Regions from separate parts of the Candidatus Symbiopectobacterium sp. NZEC127 genome, predicted to be linked through region 1. Evidence: predicted binding sites of a transcription regulator. Region 1 holds the regulator's gene; each other region holds the start of a gene.
What was found. The regulator Fur, encoded in region 1, represses iron uptake genes when iron is present. The targets are predictions, from matches to a motif close to ATAATAATGAGAACNACTATCAA.
Positions count from the first base shown of each region.

Region 2: the regulator Fur is predicted to act here: its motif matches at 1,542-1,564, upstream of exbB (tol-pal system-associated acyl-CoA thioesterase).
Region 3: the regulator Fur is predicted to act here: its motif matches at 1,051-1,073, upstream of J5069_RS05335 (siderophore-interacting protein).

Region 1 covers NZ_JAGFPG010000004.1:364,934-367,208, forward strand. The annotation lists gene glnS (glutamine--tRNA ligase) at 1-1,055, shown strand, start outside; gene fur (ferric iron uptake transcriptional regulator) at 1,132-1,578, opposite strand; gene fldA (flavodoxin FldA) at 1,914-2,275, opposite strand, start outside.
Region 2 covers NZ_JAGFPG010000002.1:143,980-146,254, reverse strand. The annotation lists gene exbD (TonB system transport protein ExbD) at 1-415, opposite strand, end outside; gene exbB (tol-pal system-associated acyl-CoA thioesterase) at 419-1,453, opposite strand; gene J5069_RS10735 (TRAP transporter substrate-binding protein) at 2,025-2,275, shown strand, end outside.
Region 3 covers NZ_JAGFPG010000001.1:1,183,147-1,185,421, forward strand. The annotation lists gene J5069_RS05325 (DUF481 domain-containing protein) at 1-7, shown strand, start outside; gene J5069_RS05330 (gamma-glutamylcyclotransferase) at 131-829, opposite strand; gene J5069_RS05335 (siderophore-interacting protein) at 1,137-1,967, shown strand; gene chaA (sodium-potassium/proton antiporter ChaA) at 2,267-2,275, shown strand, end outside.

The DNA.
Region 1 (2,275 bases):
CCGGGAAAAAGTGGTGCATCTATCCCATGTACGATTTCACGCACTGCATTTCCGATGCGCTGGAAGGGATTACGCACTCACTGTGCACGCTGGAGTTCCAGGACAACCGCCGCCTGTACGATTGGGTGTTGGACAACATCACCATTCCTTGTCATCCGCGTCAGTATGAATTCTCGCGCTTGAACCTGGAATATGCGGTGACGTCCAAACGCAAACTGAATCAACTGGTGACGGAAAAAGTGGTTGAAGGCTGGGACGATCCTCGCATGCCAACCATCTCCGGCCTGCGCCGCCGTGGTTACACAGCTGCCTCCGTGCGTGAGTTTTGTCGTCGTATCGGCGTGACCAAACAGGATAATAATGTCGAAATGGCGGCGCTGGAATCCTGTATTCGTGACGATCTGAATGAGCATGCGCCGCGCGCCATGGCGGTGTTGGATCCGGTAAAAGTGGTTATCGAGAATCTGCCAGAAGGCCACGAAGAGTGGGTTTCCATGCCGAATCATCCGAATCAGCCGGAAATGGGAACGCGTCAGGTGCCGTTCAGCCGTGAGATTTATATCGATCGTGCCGATTTCCGTGAAGAAGCGAACAAACAGTACAAGCGTCTGGTACTGGGTAAAGAAGTGCGTTTGCGCAATGCGTATGTCATCAAGGCGGAACGGGTTGAGAAAGATGAACAGGGCGTTATCACCGCGCTGTATTGCACTTATGATGCCGAAACGTTGAGTAAAGACCCGGCTGACGGGCGTAAAGTGAAGGGCGTTATTCATTGGGTTTCTGCCGCACATGCGCTACCGGCTGAGTTCCGCCTTTACGATCGCCTGTTCAACATGCCAAATCCAGGTGCGGCGGATGACTTCCTCGCAACCATCAACCCGGATTCGCTAAAAGTGGCTCAGGGCTTTGTTGAACCGAGTTTGGCAAAGGCAGAAGTAGAAAAAGCGTATCAGTTTGAACGCGAAGGGTATTTCTGTGCCGATCGCCGCTATTCGAGCGAAACGCATCTGGTGTTTAACCGCACGGTAGGTCTGCGTGATACCTGGGTTGGCTGAGGCCAGCGTTTGACTGAAATGAAAAAACCGCCTGTTTGGGCGGTTTTTTTATGGCATCAATCAGAAAAAACCTGACTTATTTTGGGTCGTGGAGCGTTTCTTCTTCGCGGCAGTCGCCCGTACTGCAATGGCCATAGAGGTATAAACTGTGGTTAGTCAGTTTGATACCGTGTCTGTCTGCGATTTCGCGCTGACGCGCTTCGATAGATTCATCACGGAATTCAATAACGCGTCCGCAATCCAGGCAAATAAGATGGTCATGGTGGTGTTGCTGTGTCAGCTCGAACACTGACTTACCACCTTCAAAATTATGACGGGTGACAATACCGGCATCATCAAACTGGTTAAGCACGCGATAAACGGTCGCAAGACCGATCTCTTCGCCCATATCTATCAGTTTTTTATACAAATCTTCCGCGCTGACGTGATGACACTCCGGATCCTGCAACACTTCCAGAATCTTCAGTCTTGGCAGAGTGACTTTCAAGCCGGCCTTCTTTAATGCGGTGTTATTGTCAGTCATGCGGGTTTAGTCCTGTTGCTTTCTCGTCGATGGGGGCAATTAAGCCTATGACATCGGTCGGCTCAAAAATTGTAATGGCGTCTCAATTATAGAACCGCGCATTAAAAATGAAAACCATGGGATGTTAACAATACCGTCTCCATAAAGAAAGTGTGCATTTGCGCGCAATCTCTTGTTGTAAAATGGAGAAAATTGATAAACGTACAAAACCGATGGGTACTATTGTACAGGCTTAGACCAGGAAGTTAAAAAAATGTTTCTATTAATTTAATCGGTTTTATCTATTAATAAAGCCCTGACATTGCTATCAGGGCTTTTATGTAAAACAGTGGCGATCAACCGGCCAGTGATTTCAGGTTGAGCTCTTCGCTGATTTGTTTGACCCAGGCACTCACGCGTTCACCGGTCAGTTCAGGTTGACGGTCTTCATCAATCGCCAGACCGATAAAGTGGTTGTCGTCTGCCAACCCTTTAGAGGCTTCGAAATAGTAACCTTCCGTTGACCAATTGCCGACAATCGTTGCCCCGCGCGGTTCAATAATGTCGCGCAGCGTTCCCATCGCGTCACAAAAGTATTCGGCGTAATCTTCCTGGTCACCACAGCCAAACAGGGCAACGATTTTTCCATTGAAATCAATTTCTTCCAATGTCGGGAAGAAATCGTCCCAATCGCACTGGGCCTCACCATAGTACCAGG
Region 2 (2,275 bases), on a different contig from region 1:
CCGCTGACTCCATACCCACCAACCCGACTTTCAGATAGCCCGCCTTACGCAAGGTATCCATCACTCGCATCATGGTTTCATAGTCCACGGTTTTATCTGCCTGGAAGAAGATGGTGGTCTCTTTGTTGGCACTCGTTTGTTCATCCAACAGCGTGGTGAGCCCGGTCTCGCTCACCGCAATATCACCCACATACAGCTGTTTGTCCGCTTTCACCGTCAAATAGACCGGCTTTTCCGGGCGGGGTTGCGGCACCGCAGTGGATGCCGGCAAGTCGACACGAATATCGACGGTCGCCAGCGGCGCTGCCACCATAAAGATGATCAACAGCACCAGCATCACGTCAATGAACGGCGTGACGTTGATGTCATGCATCTCGTTGTCACTGCTCGTATCATCGTGCAAATGCATCGCCATAACTTAACCCACCCGCAGTTTTTGATTAGCTGCAGTCAAACGGTTACCGTTACTCGCGGCCACATCCAAATCGCGGCTCACCAGCAGCAGCACCTGTGCCGCCACATCACCCATCAGCGCTTTATAGCTGCCAATCCCGCGAGCGAACACGTTATAAATCACCACTGCCGGGATGGCGGCGACCAGACCAACCGCGGTGGCCAACAGGGCCTCGGCGATCCCCGGCGCGACCACGGCCAGGTTGGTGGTTTGCGTTTGTGCGATGCCGATAAAGCTGTTCATGATGCCCCAGACCGTACCGAACAGCCCGACGAAGGGTGCCACCGCCCCGACCGTTGCCAAATAGCCGTTACCGCGCCCCATATGGCGACCGGCAGCCGCCACGCGGCGCTCCAGACGGAAAGCGGTACGCTCTTTGATGCCATTATTGTCATCAGAACGGGCAGAAAGGGTTAATTCATTTTGCGCATCGGCCAGCAATATCGCCGCGGTGCTGTCGGCTTTGAAGGCCTCAACGACATCCGCAGCGTCATCTAAGGTGCGTGCCTGTTCCAACGCCGCGTATTCGCGACGCAGGCGACGTTTGGCACCCAGCAGTTCGACGCTTTTACCAAAGAAGATCGCCCAGGTAATCACGGAAGCTAGCAGCAAACCGATCATCACGGATTTCACCACCAGATCCGCATGCTGATACATGCCCCAGACGGAAAGATCGGTTTTCATGATATTGCCTGCACTGCCTTGCGGCAGAGCCAACGGCGATGCAGGCACCGCAGCAGCCCCTGCGACAGCGGGTTCAGCCGCCAAAGGCGTCGATGCCGTAGCGGCAGCCTGTGGTGCGCTGGCGGCAGCGGCGTTGGCAACAGGCGTAGAGGCCGGTGCCGCAAACGCATTTCCACTTAGTCCTGCTGACGTGACCAGCCCCGCCGTTAAAACCAGAGCCGTCAACATGCTACGGGAAAATGCGCTGAACGCGCCGCGTTGTGTAAGCCAGGCGGGCAATGCCTGGGAAAAAATATGACCGACAGCCGTTTTCACGCTGTGCCTCCACCTATACCAATGAATAGTACAACACCAATGAATAGTGCAACGAATCGACGGGAAATGATATCAAACTGAGCACGAATTGATAGTAGTTCTCATTAGTATTTATGCTTTTTGAGCACAAAAAACCCTAATATCCATAAGGGAAAACACTGATTTGGCATGACGACTTCGCGGGTCTGCCAATTTGCCAGCCCAGGAACAACAAAAGTCGCGTTCTGTGATCGACTTTGAGTTATTACACCATTGTTGAGTAAACATCGATAAGTTGTCTTACAGGAAAGACCTTATCAGAAATAATTAATGGCACTAAAAACAATACTATAGACATTCAAATGACACGTAAGAAATCAATTACCATCAATTGTTTCATTCAGTTACCTATATTGCGCTTTTGTGATACGAGTCATTCCGCAAAGTGGTATAATAGGTTAGTTTACCCTTGAATATGAGGGGAAATTATTTTGACTTAATTTTTTAATTCTCTTCATTACGCACCGGGTTTTATTTATAGAACAATAATAGTCGTACCACGAATATATCCTCGAGACTTCTGGAGACCCGAATGAAGCTATCCAAAACACTGATAGGCATCTGCCTAAGCTCCGCCACGCTGTTTATGAGTTATTCAGCCAGCGCATTGCAAATCAAAGCATCCGATGTTCACCCCGAAGGCTATCCCAATGTGGTAGCCGTACAAAAAATGGGAGAGAAATTAAAGGCCGCCACGGATGGAAAACTGGAAATAAAAACCTTTCCAGGCGGGGTATTAGGCGATGAGAAGCAAATGATTGAGCAGGCGCAACTGGGTGCCAT
Region 3 (2,275 bases), on a different contig from region 1:
CTGGTAATCCGTTTGGTCGCCATTGGCTGGTTTTTTGCGGTCAATGGCGACGTAATGAGAAGTTGTTCGCTGATGGGGTGTTGATGCGTTGTGCTAGACGTGTCGATTGACGCTATGTTGATTGACGATGCTAAACACCCCACCAGTCACCCTGCTGGGGATGTGCCTGCTTCGCCTGTTCCTGAAGCTCTCGCACCCGCTGCGCCAGCGCCGTTAAACAGTCATCGGCCATGCCGTGTTTTTTGAGCGCGTCTTCCAGTGCAAACAGATACTGTGCGTTGGTGCCCAGCGGACCGCTGGCTTTGGCAATCAGAGGCGCGACGCGGTGTATGCAGGTATCCGCTTCAATCAGCGGATGCTGCTCTTGCGAAACAAACACCAACGCCGTGAGTATCTCGCCGTTTTGACAGTGCAGATCGCACCATTCCGGACGGTAGCAACCGGTTATCATCTCGCGTTTCCAGAGCAGTTCCAGATCTTCACGCAAGGAAACTTCCGGTAAGCGAAATGCCATTCCCGTCGTTTTCCCACCGGGCGTTAATGCCAGCATACGCCCAGGTTGCGTTGCTGTGCCGCGTCCTGCTGTAAGGCGCAGGCAAAACGCACGCTGCCAGCCGGGAAGTGTGGCTAAACGGGCTTCCTCCGGCGTAAACACCGGATTCCACATCAGTGAGCCGTAACCAAAGACCCACACTGGGCTATCAGGACGACGCGATAGCGTCTGGTTCAGGGAGTCCGCTCGCTGCGAAGGCGTGAGCAGCAAGTTTTCTTCGATACAACCAAAAGACGTACCACAATCAGCCTTTTGTAAAAAATCGCGTGTTAACAATACCTTAAAACCCCCAACAGCCAAAAACTTAACAATAAGCGGTACTTTCTTTCCGACAAAAACAGCGTAACTGCTTAAAATTTCTGCAACTCATTCCAGAATATGCATTCTTTGTGTGGCAATCAAGCTTGATCTTAATCACAAAGGGTTAATGTAACGCTGAAACCGTAAGAAAAAATGTTGAACAGTGCGTTTTTAGCCACGCGTGCTTTTTGCCTGTCACTAAAATGATAATCACTATCATCAACATGCTATGATGTTGTCCATCAAATCAATAATGATATCGGCTGAATGATGGAGAAATTTAATGGCTCATCCGACAGGTATTCGCCCAGCCCAACCCCGATTAATTCAGGTCAAACGCATTAGCGATCTCTCACCGCATTTACGCTGCATCACCTTTCACAGCGACACCCTGCGCGACTACCCGGCAGTCGAACGACATGCCGCGCATATCAAACTGTTTTTGGCTCGTCCCGGCCAGAGTGCGCCGACGTTGCCGACATTGGGAGAACGCGGTCCGCAGTGGCCGGAAGGTGAGGCGCGCCCCATCGTGCGCACCTACACGGTTTATGCATTCCGGCCCGAGTTGGGTGAAGTGGATGTTGCCTTTGCCCTGCACGACCACGGCGGCCCCGCCGTGACCTTTGCCCGCAACGCACAGCCCGGTGACAGCGTAGGCATTAGCCAACCGGGTGGTCCGCACCCGATGCTGCCTGCGTCCAGCGCCTACTATCTGGCAGGCGACCCCTCTTCGTTGCCCGCCATTGCGGCGCTGCTCGGCGCGCTGCCCCCCGATGCCACCGGCCATGCGGTTATTCGCATCGACAGCGAGGCCGATCGTTTGACACTGGCCGCCCCCAGCGGTCTCAGCGTGCATTGGGTGGTCGGCTCGACCGCCAGCACCGAGACGTTGCTGCAACAGTTCCATGCCGTGACGCGTGACGTTGACGCCAGCACCGCCTTTTTCTGGCTGGCGGGCGAAGACCGCATCGTGGTGCAACTGCGCCGTTACGTACGCAGAGAACTCAAGGTTGAGAGAAATCAGCTCTACGCCGTGCCATACTGGCGTGAAGGGTTAAACGAAGAGGATTACCACCAGAAACGCCACGATGTTATGGATAACCCAGATGACTGAGTGGACTAAAATTCACTAGCTACATCAATACAGTGGGGAGAAAACTGCCAGATTCTCCCCGCTTGCCTTTTTTTCATCACCAAGAATGTAAAATTACTTAAAATCTCCCGCCTGCTGCGCGCATTCTGCTAATCTGCTTTTGTTTTTTAGGCTATAACTATCTCTAAGCCACTTTTTCCGCAACGTCACACCCTTGCACATGGATTGCCGTCGCTACCCGCCTGGCATGAGTGAAGAGAACAATAAGGCGTGCGGCACTGCCAGTGAGATTCAATACTTTTGATAAGGAACCGCCTGCCATGAAGTCG